One region of the Stenotrophomonas sp. YJH_SMC_21 genome, then DNA from elsewhere that is predicted to be linked to it. Evidence: riboswitches for the same ligand, from Rfam matches in the RefSeq annotation. Region 1 holds a riboswitch; the other holds the start of a gene.

Region 1 (3,404 bases):
TGCGCCCGGACAGGAACGAGCCGGTGGTCATGCCGCCGATGGTGGGGATGAACAGCCAGGCAAAACCACCCTCGCCCAGATGCAGGTGCTGCATCACGAACACCGGCGCCGAGGAGATGTACAGGAAAATGCCGCCGAAACCGATGCTGCCGGCCAGCGCCAGGCGCAGGAACCGCGGGTTGAAACCGATGCGCACGTAATCACGCAGCAGCACGCGCGGTGACAACGGCACCCGTGCCTCCACCGGATGGGTTTCCGGCAGGTAGCGTGCGGTGGCCGCCAGCAGGAGCAGCGCAAACATCACCAGGAACCAGAAAATCAGTGGCCAGCCGGCGCCACTGAGCAGGATCCAGCCGCCGATGATCGGTGCGATGGCCGGAGCGATGCCGAACAGCATCGATACCTGGCTCATCAGGCGCTGCGCGTCGTGTCCGTGGTACAGGTCGCGGATCACCGCGCGGCCGACGATCATGCCGACGCCCGCTGACAGGCCCTGCAGCGCGCGGAACGCCAGCAGCGTGGTCAGGTCGGTGGACAGCGCGCAGCCGACCGAAGCGCCGACGAACACCACCAGGCCACCGAGAATCACCCGCTTGCGGCCCCAGGCGTCGGACAGCGGGCCGTGCGCAAGGCTCATCAGGCCGTAGAACAGCAGGTACACGCTGATGGTCTGCTGCACCGCCACCTCGTCCACAGCCAGGCGCTGGGCCAGCTGCGGGAACGCCGGGAAGATGGTGTCGATCGAGAACGGACCGAACATGGCCAGGCCGGCGAGCAGCAGGGCCATGCGGCGGGTGGAGGGAGCAACAGCGGCGGTCATGGGAAAGGCGTCCGGCAGGGCCATGCGCGGCACGCACGGCGGGCGCCGGTCCCCTGCAGCAGGGACGGCGCCAGATGAATTCGGGTATCCGCCCATCATAGGTGGGGATTGCGCCTGATGCCATGCAGCAGTGCACAAAACGCACGGACGGGCCATCGGCCATTCAGGCGCGGCCTCCAGGACCGAAGGCGGCCGCCGCGCCCGCAACGGGCTATAATCGGCGGGCAACACGGTGGGAGAAGCGGAATACCGCTGCCGAAGGCGCAACGCCCGTAATCGCTCAGGCCCGATACCACCCGTAACACAACTCTGGAGAGACCGGTTCGATCCGGCGCCGAAGGGGCACGAAGCTGCGGTCCGCCGCGCTTTTAAACTCTCAGGCAAAAGGACAGAGGGGCGCCCCGCAGACCGCCGACCGGCGGCTTGTGCCCGTGCGTGTGCCCTTTCCTGACGGATCCTTCGCCATGTCCCAGAACACCCCTTCCCTGCGTGAGCTCGAGCACCACAACGCGTTCGTCGAGCGCCACATCGGCCCCAACGACGCCGAGATCGCGCAGATGCTCGACGTCGTCGGCCACGCGTCGCTGGATGCGATGACCGACGCCATCGTGCCGGCCAAGATCAAGTCGCCGGCACCGCTGGCACTGCCGGAGTCGATGACCGAAGTGCAGGCACTGGCGAAGATCCGTGCGATCGCCGACAAGAACACCGTGCTGCGCAGCTTCATCGGCCAGGGTTACTACGGTACCCACACGCCGAACGTGATCCTGCGCAACATCCTGGAAAACCCGGCGTGGTACACCGCCTACACCCCGTACCAGGCGGAAATCTCGCAGGGCCGCATGGAAGCGCTGATCAACTTCCAGACCCTGTGCGCCGACCTGACCGGCATGGAAATCGCCAACGCCTCGCTGCTGGACGAAGCCACCGCCGCCGCCGAAGCGATGACCCTGGCCAAGCGTTCGGCCAAGTCGAAGTCGGACACCTTCTTCGTGCACGACGCCGTGCACCCGCAGACCCTGGAACTGCTGCGTACCCGCGCCGAGCCCATGGGCATCGTGCTGCGCGTCGGCACCCCGGCCGAAGCGCTGGAAGCAGAAGCCTTCGGCCTGCTGCTGCAGTATCCGGACACCTTCGGCCAGGTCGGCGACTACAAGGCGCTGGTCGATGCCGTGCACGCACGCGGCGGCCTGGTGGCCGTGGCCACCGACCTGCTGGCCCTGACCCTGCTGGCTGCCCCGGGCGAATGGGGCGCGGACATCGTGGTCGGCAACAGCCAGCGTTTCGGCGTGCCGTTCGGCTTCGGTGGCCCGCACGCCGCCTTCATGGCCTGCCGTGACGCCTACAAGCGCTCGATGCCAGGCCGCCTGATCGGCGTTTCGATCGATGCCCAGGGCAACCCGGCCTACCGCCTGACCCTGCAGACCCGCGAACAGCACATCCGCCGCGAGAAGGCCACCTCCAACATCTGTACCGCGCAGGTGCTGCTGGCGGTGATGGCCTCGATGTACGCCGTTTACCACGGCCCGGAAGGCCTGACCCGCATTGCCCGCCGCACCCATCGACTGGCCTCGATCCTGGCCGCAGCGCTGCGCAATGCCGGCGTGCAGGTCGGTGGCGACTTCTTCGACACCCTGCACGTCACCGGCGTGCATGCCGATGAAATCCATGCCAAGGCACGCGCCGCCGGTTACAACCTGCGCGCGATCGACAGCGACTCGGTCGGCATCAGTCTGGACGAGACCACCACCCGCGCCGACATCGTCGCCGTGGCTGCGGTGTTCGGTGCCTCGCTGGACGTCGACGCGCTGGATGCCAGCACCGCCGACGCGCTGCCGGCCGGCCTGCTGCGCCAGTCCGCGTTCCTGACCCACCCGGTGTTCAACACCCACCACAGCGAGCACGAACTGCTGCGTTACCTGCGTTCGCTGGCCGACAAGGACCTGGCGATGGACCGCACGATGATCCCGCTGGGTTCGTGCACCATGAAGCTCAACGCCACCGCCGAGATGATCCCGGTGACCTGGCCGGAGTTCTCGCAGATCCACCCGCTGGTGCCGGCCGACCAGGCGCTGGGCTACAAGGAACTGATCGACACGCTGGAAGCGATGCTGGTCGAATGCACCGGCTACGACGCGGTCAGCCTGCAGCCGAACTCCGGCGCACAGGGCGAGTACGCCGGCCTGCTGGCGATCCGCGCCTACCACCGCTCGCGCGGCGAAGGCCACCGCGACATCTGCCTGATCCCGGATTCGGCGCACGGCACCAACCCGGCCTCGGCGCAGATGTGCGGCATGAAGGTGGTGGTCACCAAGACCGATGCCAACGGCAACGTCGATGTGGAAGACATCCGCCTCAACGCCGAGAAGTACAGCGACCGCCTGGCCGCGATCATGATGACCTACCCGTCCACGCACGGCGTGTTCGAGGAAGAGGTGGTCGAGATCTGCGAGATCATCCACCAGCACGGCGGCCAGGTGTACACCGACGGCGCCAACATGAACGCCCTGGTCGGCGTGGCCAAGCCCGGCAAATGGGGTTCGGACGTTTCGCACCTGAACCTGCACAAGACCTTCTGCATCCC
Region 2 (3,404 bases), on a different contig from region 1:
GGGCTCTGACTCCGTCAACATCATCCATGCATGGCGTGGATCTACCGCTTCATCGGGCCGCCGGGCACCCGCCGTTTCGACCATGCGCGGCAGAAGTCCTCCTTCCTTGCGGTGTCGGCAATCTGCGCGGCACTCCAGTTGCGGGTAATCCAGATCGTCAGTGCCGTGCTGCTCAGATGCCAGCGCAGCATGTCGTGCCGTGGCTGCCGCCAAAGATGGCGGCGGGCAATCCAGAACGCCTCCCGTTCCACCTCTGGCACCTTCTTCTTCATCGCGTCGTCGTCGAAGAACTGCGCAGCGAAACTCCAGGGATTCATCGGCTGAAATCCTGTTCGTGGTTCACTGCTGCACGCAGCCACACCACTGGGCGCACGGTCTGCTGGCTTCGGCCAACCGCCCACCAGGGCAAGCCCGAGCAGGTACAGCAGGCCAGGCAGCAGTGCGATGCCGGCGGCCAGTACGACGACGGAGACCCATGCCTTACCGGCGGCACGCATCGTGCTCACTTCGCCTTCGGTTTCGGGTACCACAACGCGTTGACGATGACCCAGCGCTGGTCAAAGCGCCCCATGTGGAAGTAATCGACGAACCACGGCGTTTCCAATCGCACCGAGGCGGCATTGCCGGTCACGTCCAGCACCGTGCAGCGGCGGTCCCATTGATCCTTCGGGGTTTTCAGCGCGCCCTGCTTCGTCAGCGCGACCAGTTCTTCCTTCGACATGCGGCGCAGGCCCAGCCGCTCGTCGGGCGTATCGCCGAGGACCGCGCGCTTGGCCAGGTCCGGGTGCAGGGAGCGGGCGACGCGCTGCGGGTCGGCCTCCAGCTGGCCGTCGACGTAGTCATGGCAGGTGGCTTCGATGGCCGCGAGGGTGGCCGGGTCGGCAGCGGGACTGGTTGACGCGGAGAGAGCGAACAACAGGGCGACGGTGGACATCCGGGTCTCCAGCGCTGAGGGCTGGGCGATCATGGCATATGCAAGCCGCATCCACGCATGGCGTGGATCTACGGCATCAGGCCCATTTCGTCGGTGCCCAGCTGCATGTACATGAACGCAGCGGCTTCTTCAGACATGGGCTGCCCCTGCGGGAAGCTGTCCAACCAGGCGGTGATGCGCGCATGGCGCCCCGCCAGCGCATCCATCAATGCCTGCTTTTCCGCGTCAGTGGCGCGCTCCCGCATTTCATTGCGAAGCACGTCATCGCCGATCCCCCACTTTTCCGCGAACGGGATCAGATCGACCAGATCGGGAGGGACCCGGTCACGACGCAGGTGGATCAGTTCGGGTGTCCTCGGGCCATACGCAGCCAGCTCAGCAGCGGTGCCGATCTGCCCATGCTGCAGTGGCGGTGGCGACGGTGCTTGGGTGCAGGCCAGAAGGGCCGCGCAGGCAGTCAACAGCAGTATCCCGCAGTTCTTCATCGGACGGATCCATGTGTCGATGGGTGTGGCGATCATGGCATGACTGGAAGCGCCCATCCACGCATGGCGTGGATCTACTGTAGAGCCGGGTCCATGCTCGGCTTCACCATCAGGCAGCAGCAACAACAGCCGAGCGTGGGCTCGGCTTTACAGAAGCGCAGGATCCGGCGCCTGCAGCCAGGCCAGCTTGCGTTCGCGCGGCTGCTGCTTGAGCTGCCATTCGGCCCGCGAGGCGGCGGCCCGGTCCGGGTACTCGCGCACGGCCAGCACCCGCAGCGGCGGCCGGGCCCGGGTGTAGCGCGCGCCCTTGCCAGCCTGATGGGTGGCGAAACGCGCGTCCACGTCGGTGCTGATGCCGGCGTAATAGCTGCCATCGCGACATTCGAGCAGGTACAGGAACCACGGGCGGAGGGACGGGGCCATGCCCGGATTATGCCGTGCTGCACTGCAGCGGATATACTGGCGCCCGAATGCAGGAGAGAGGCGCCGCGCTGGCGCCCGCCGAAGGCGCAGGCTCCCATGATCGCTCAGGCCGGTGGGCTGGAATCCCACCAACCATGCATTCGACTCGCCGAGCTGGAGAGAGGTCACCGGGCATGCCCGGGACGATCCGCCGAAGGGGCACGCGGCCCATGCCGCTGAACTCTCAGGCAAAAGGACAGCGGGAGCGGCACCGGTCATCGTCATCCCGTCATTGCGCAGGCAGTGGCGGTAGTCGCGCATGGCCGGCCCCACCGCGCCCGGAGCCTGCCCAATGCTGCTGTCCATCATCTACCTGATCGCCATTTCCGCCGAAGCCATGACCGGCGCGCTGTCCGCCGGCCGCCGCCGCATGGACCTGTTCGGCGTGGTCATGATCGCCTGCGTCACCGCCCTCGGTGGTGGTTCACTGCGCGACATCCTGCTCGGTCACTACCCGCTGGGCTGGGTGAAGCATCCCGAGTACCTGGGCTTCACCGTGTGCGCGGCGCTGATCGCCACCTGGGTGGCGCGCTGGATGCACCACTTCCGCCGCACCTTCCTGGTGCTCGATGGCCTGGGCCTGATCGCCTTCACCCTGATCGGCTGCTCGATCGCGCGCGAAGCCGGCCATGCGATGCCGATCGTGCTGATCGCCGGCATGCTGACCGGCGCGTTCGGCGGCGTGCTGCGCGACATCCTCTGCAACGAGGTGCCGCTGATCTTCCAGAAGGAGCTGTACGCGATCATCGCGCTGCTGACCGGCGCGGCCTACCTGTTGCTGCTGCACTGGGGCGTGGCCGACGCCACCGCGATCCTGTGCTGCCTCGGCGGCGGCTTCGCGCTGCGCCTGCTGGCGATCCACTACCGCTGGGAAATGCCGAAGTTCGTGTACCACGACGAAGTGCATTGAGGTTCGCGCGGCGGAATCCGCACCACCCCGGCGATGTACCTGGCGCTGTCGCTCATGCGCAGCGCCAGGCGCATCGCCGGTGCAGATGGGCCGGTCTCCAACTCCGACCGGCCCTGATCGCGGCCGCACCCCCGCAGGCGCTGGCCGCCATCCACACACGTGCCGCACTCAAGCGGCTTCGGACACCTTCACTTCGCGACGGGCGCGCACGGCCGCGGCCAGTCGCTCCAGCACCGTCACGGTGGTGTCCCAGTCGATGCAGCCATCGGTGATGCTCTGCCCGTAGACCAGCGGTTGGCCTTCCACCAGTTCCTGGCGACCACCGACCAGATGGCTCTCGATCATCACACCGACGATGCGCTGTTCACCGTCTTCCAACTGAACGGCGATGTCCTCGATCACCTTCGGCTGGTTGTCCGGGTTCTTCAGGCTGTTGGCATGGCTGGCGTCGATCATCAGGCGCGTCGGCAGCTTGGCCTTGGCCAGCGCCTGGCAGGCCTCGGCGACACTGCCTGCATCGTAGTTCGGCTGCTTGCCGCCGCGCAGGATCACATGGCAGTCCGGGTTGCCGGTGGTCGACACGATGGCGGTGCCACCCTGCTTGGTGACCGAC

What was found. Region 1 has a riboswitch for glycine ahead of gcvP (aminomethyl-transferring glycine dehydrogenase). Riboswitches for the same ligand answer to the same signal wherever they lie in the genome.
Region 2: it holds a riboswitch for glycine, as region 1 does, so the genes downstream of both, AC5P67_RS01800 (trimeric intracellular cation channel family protein) here and gcvP (aminomethyl-transferring glycine dehydrogenase) in region 1, are expected to answer to the same signal.

The regions. Positions count from the first base shown of each region.
Region 1 covers NZ_JCAFSU010000020.1:13,173-16,576, forward strand. The annotation lists gene AC5P67_RS18560 (multidrug effflux MFS transporter) at 1-820, opposite strand, end outside; glycine riboswitch at 1,120-1,222, shown strand; gene gcvP (aminomethyl-transferring glycine dehydrogenase) at 1,285-3,404, shown strand, end outside.
Region 2 covers NZ_JCAFSU010000001.1:399,089-402,492, forward strand. The annotation lists gene AC5P67_RS01780 (hypothetical protein) at 42-497, opposite strand; gene AC5P67_RS01785 (nuclear transport factor 2 family protein) at 503-934, opposite strand; gene AC5P67_RS01790 (hypothetical protein) at 1,003-1,545, opposite strand; gene AC5P67_RS01795 (GIY-YIG nuclease family protein) at 1,567-1,842, opposite strand; glycine riboswitch at 1,883-1,972, shown strand; glycine riboswitch at 1,986-2,091, shown strand; gene AC5P67_RS01800 (trimeric intracellular cation channel family protein) at 2,174-2,791, shown strand; gene AC5P67_RS01805 (3-deoxy-7-phosphoheptulonate synthase) at 2,960-3,404, opposite strand, start outside.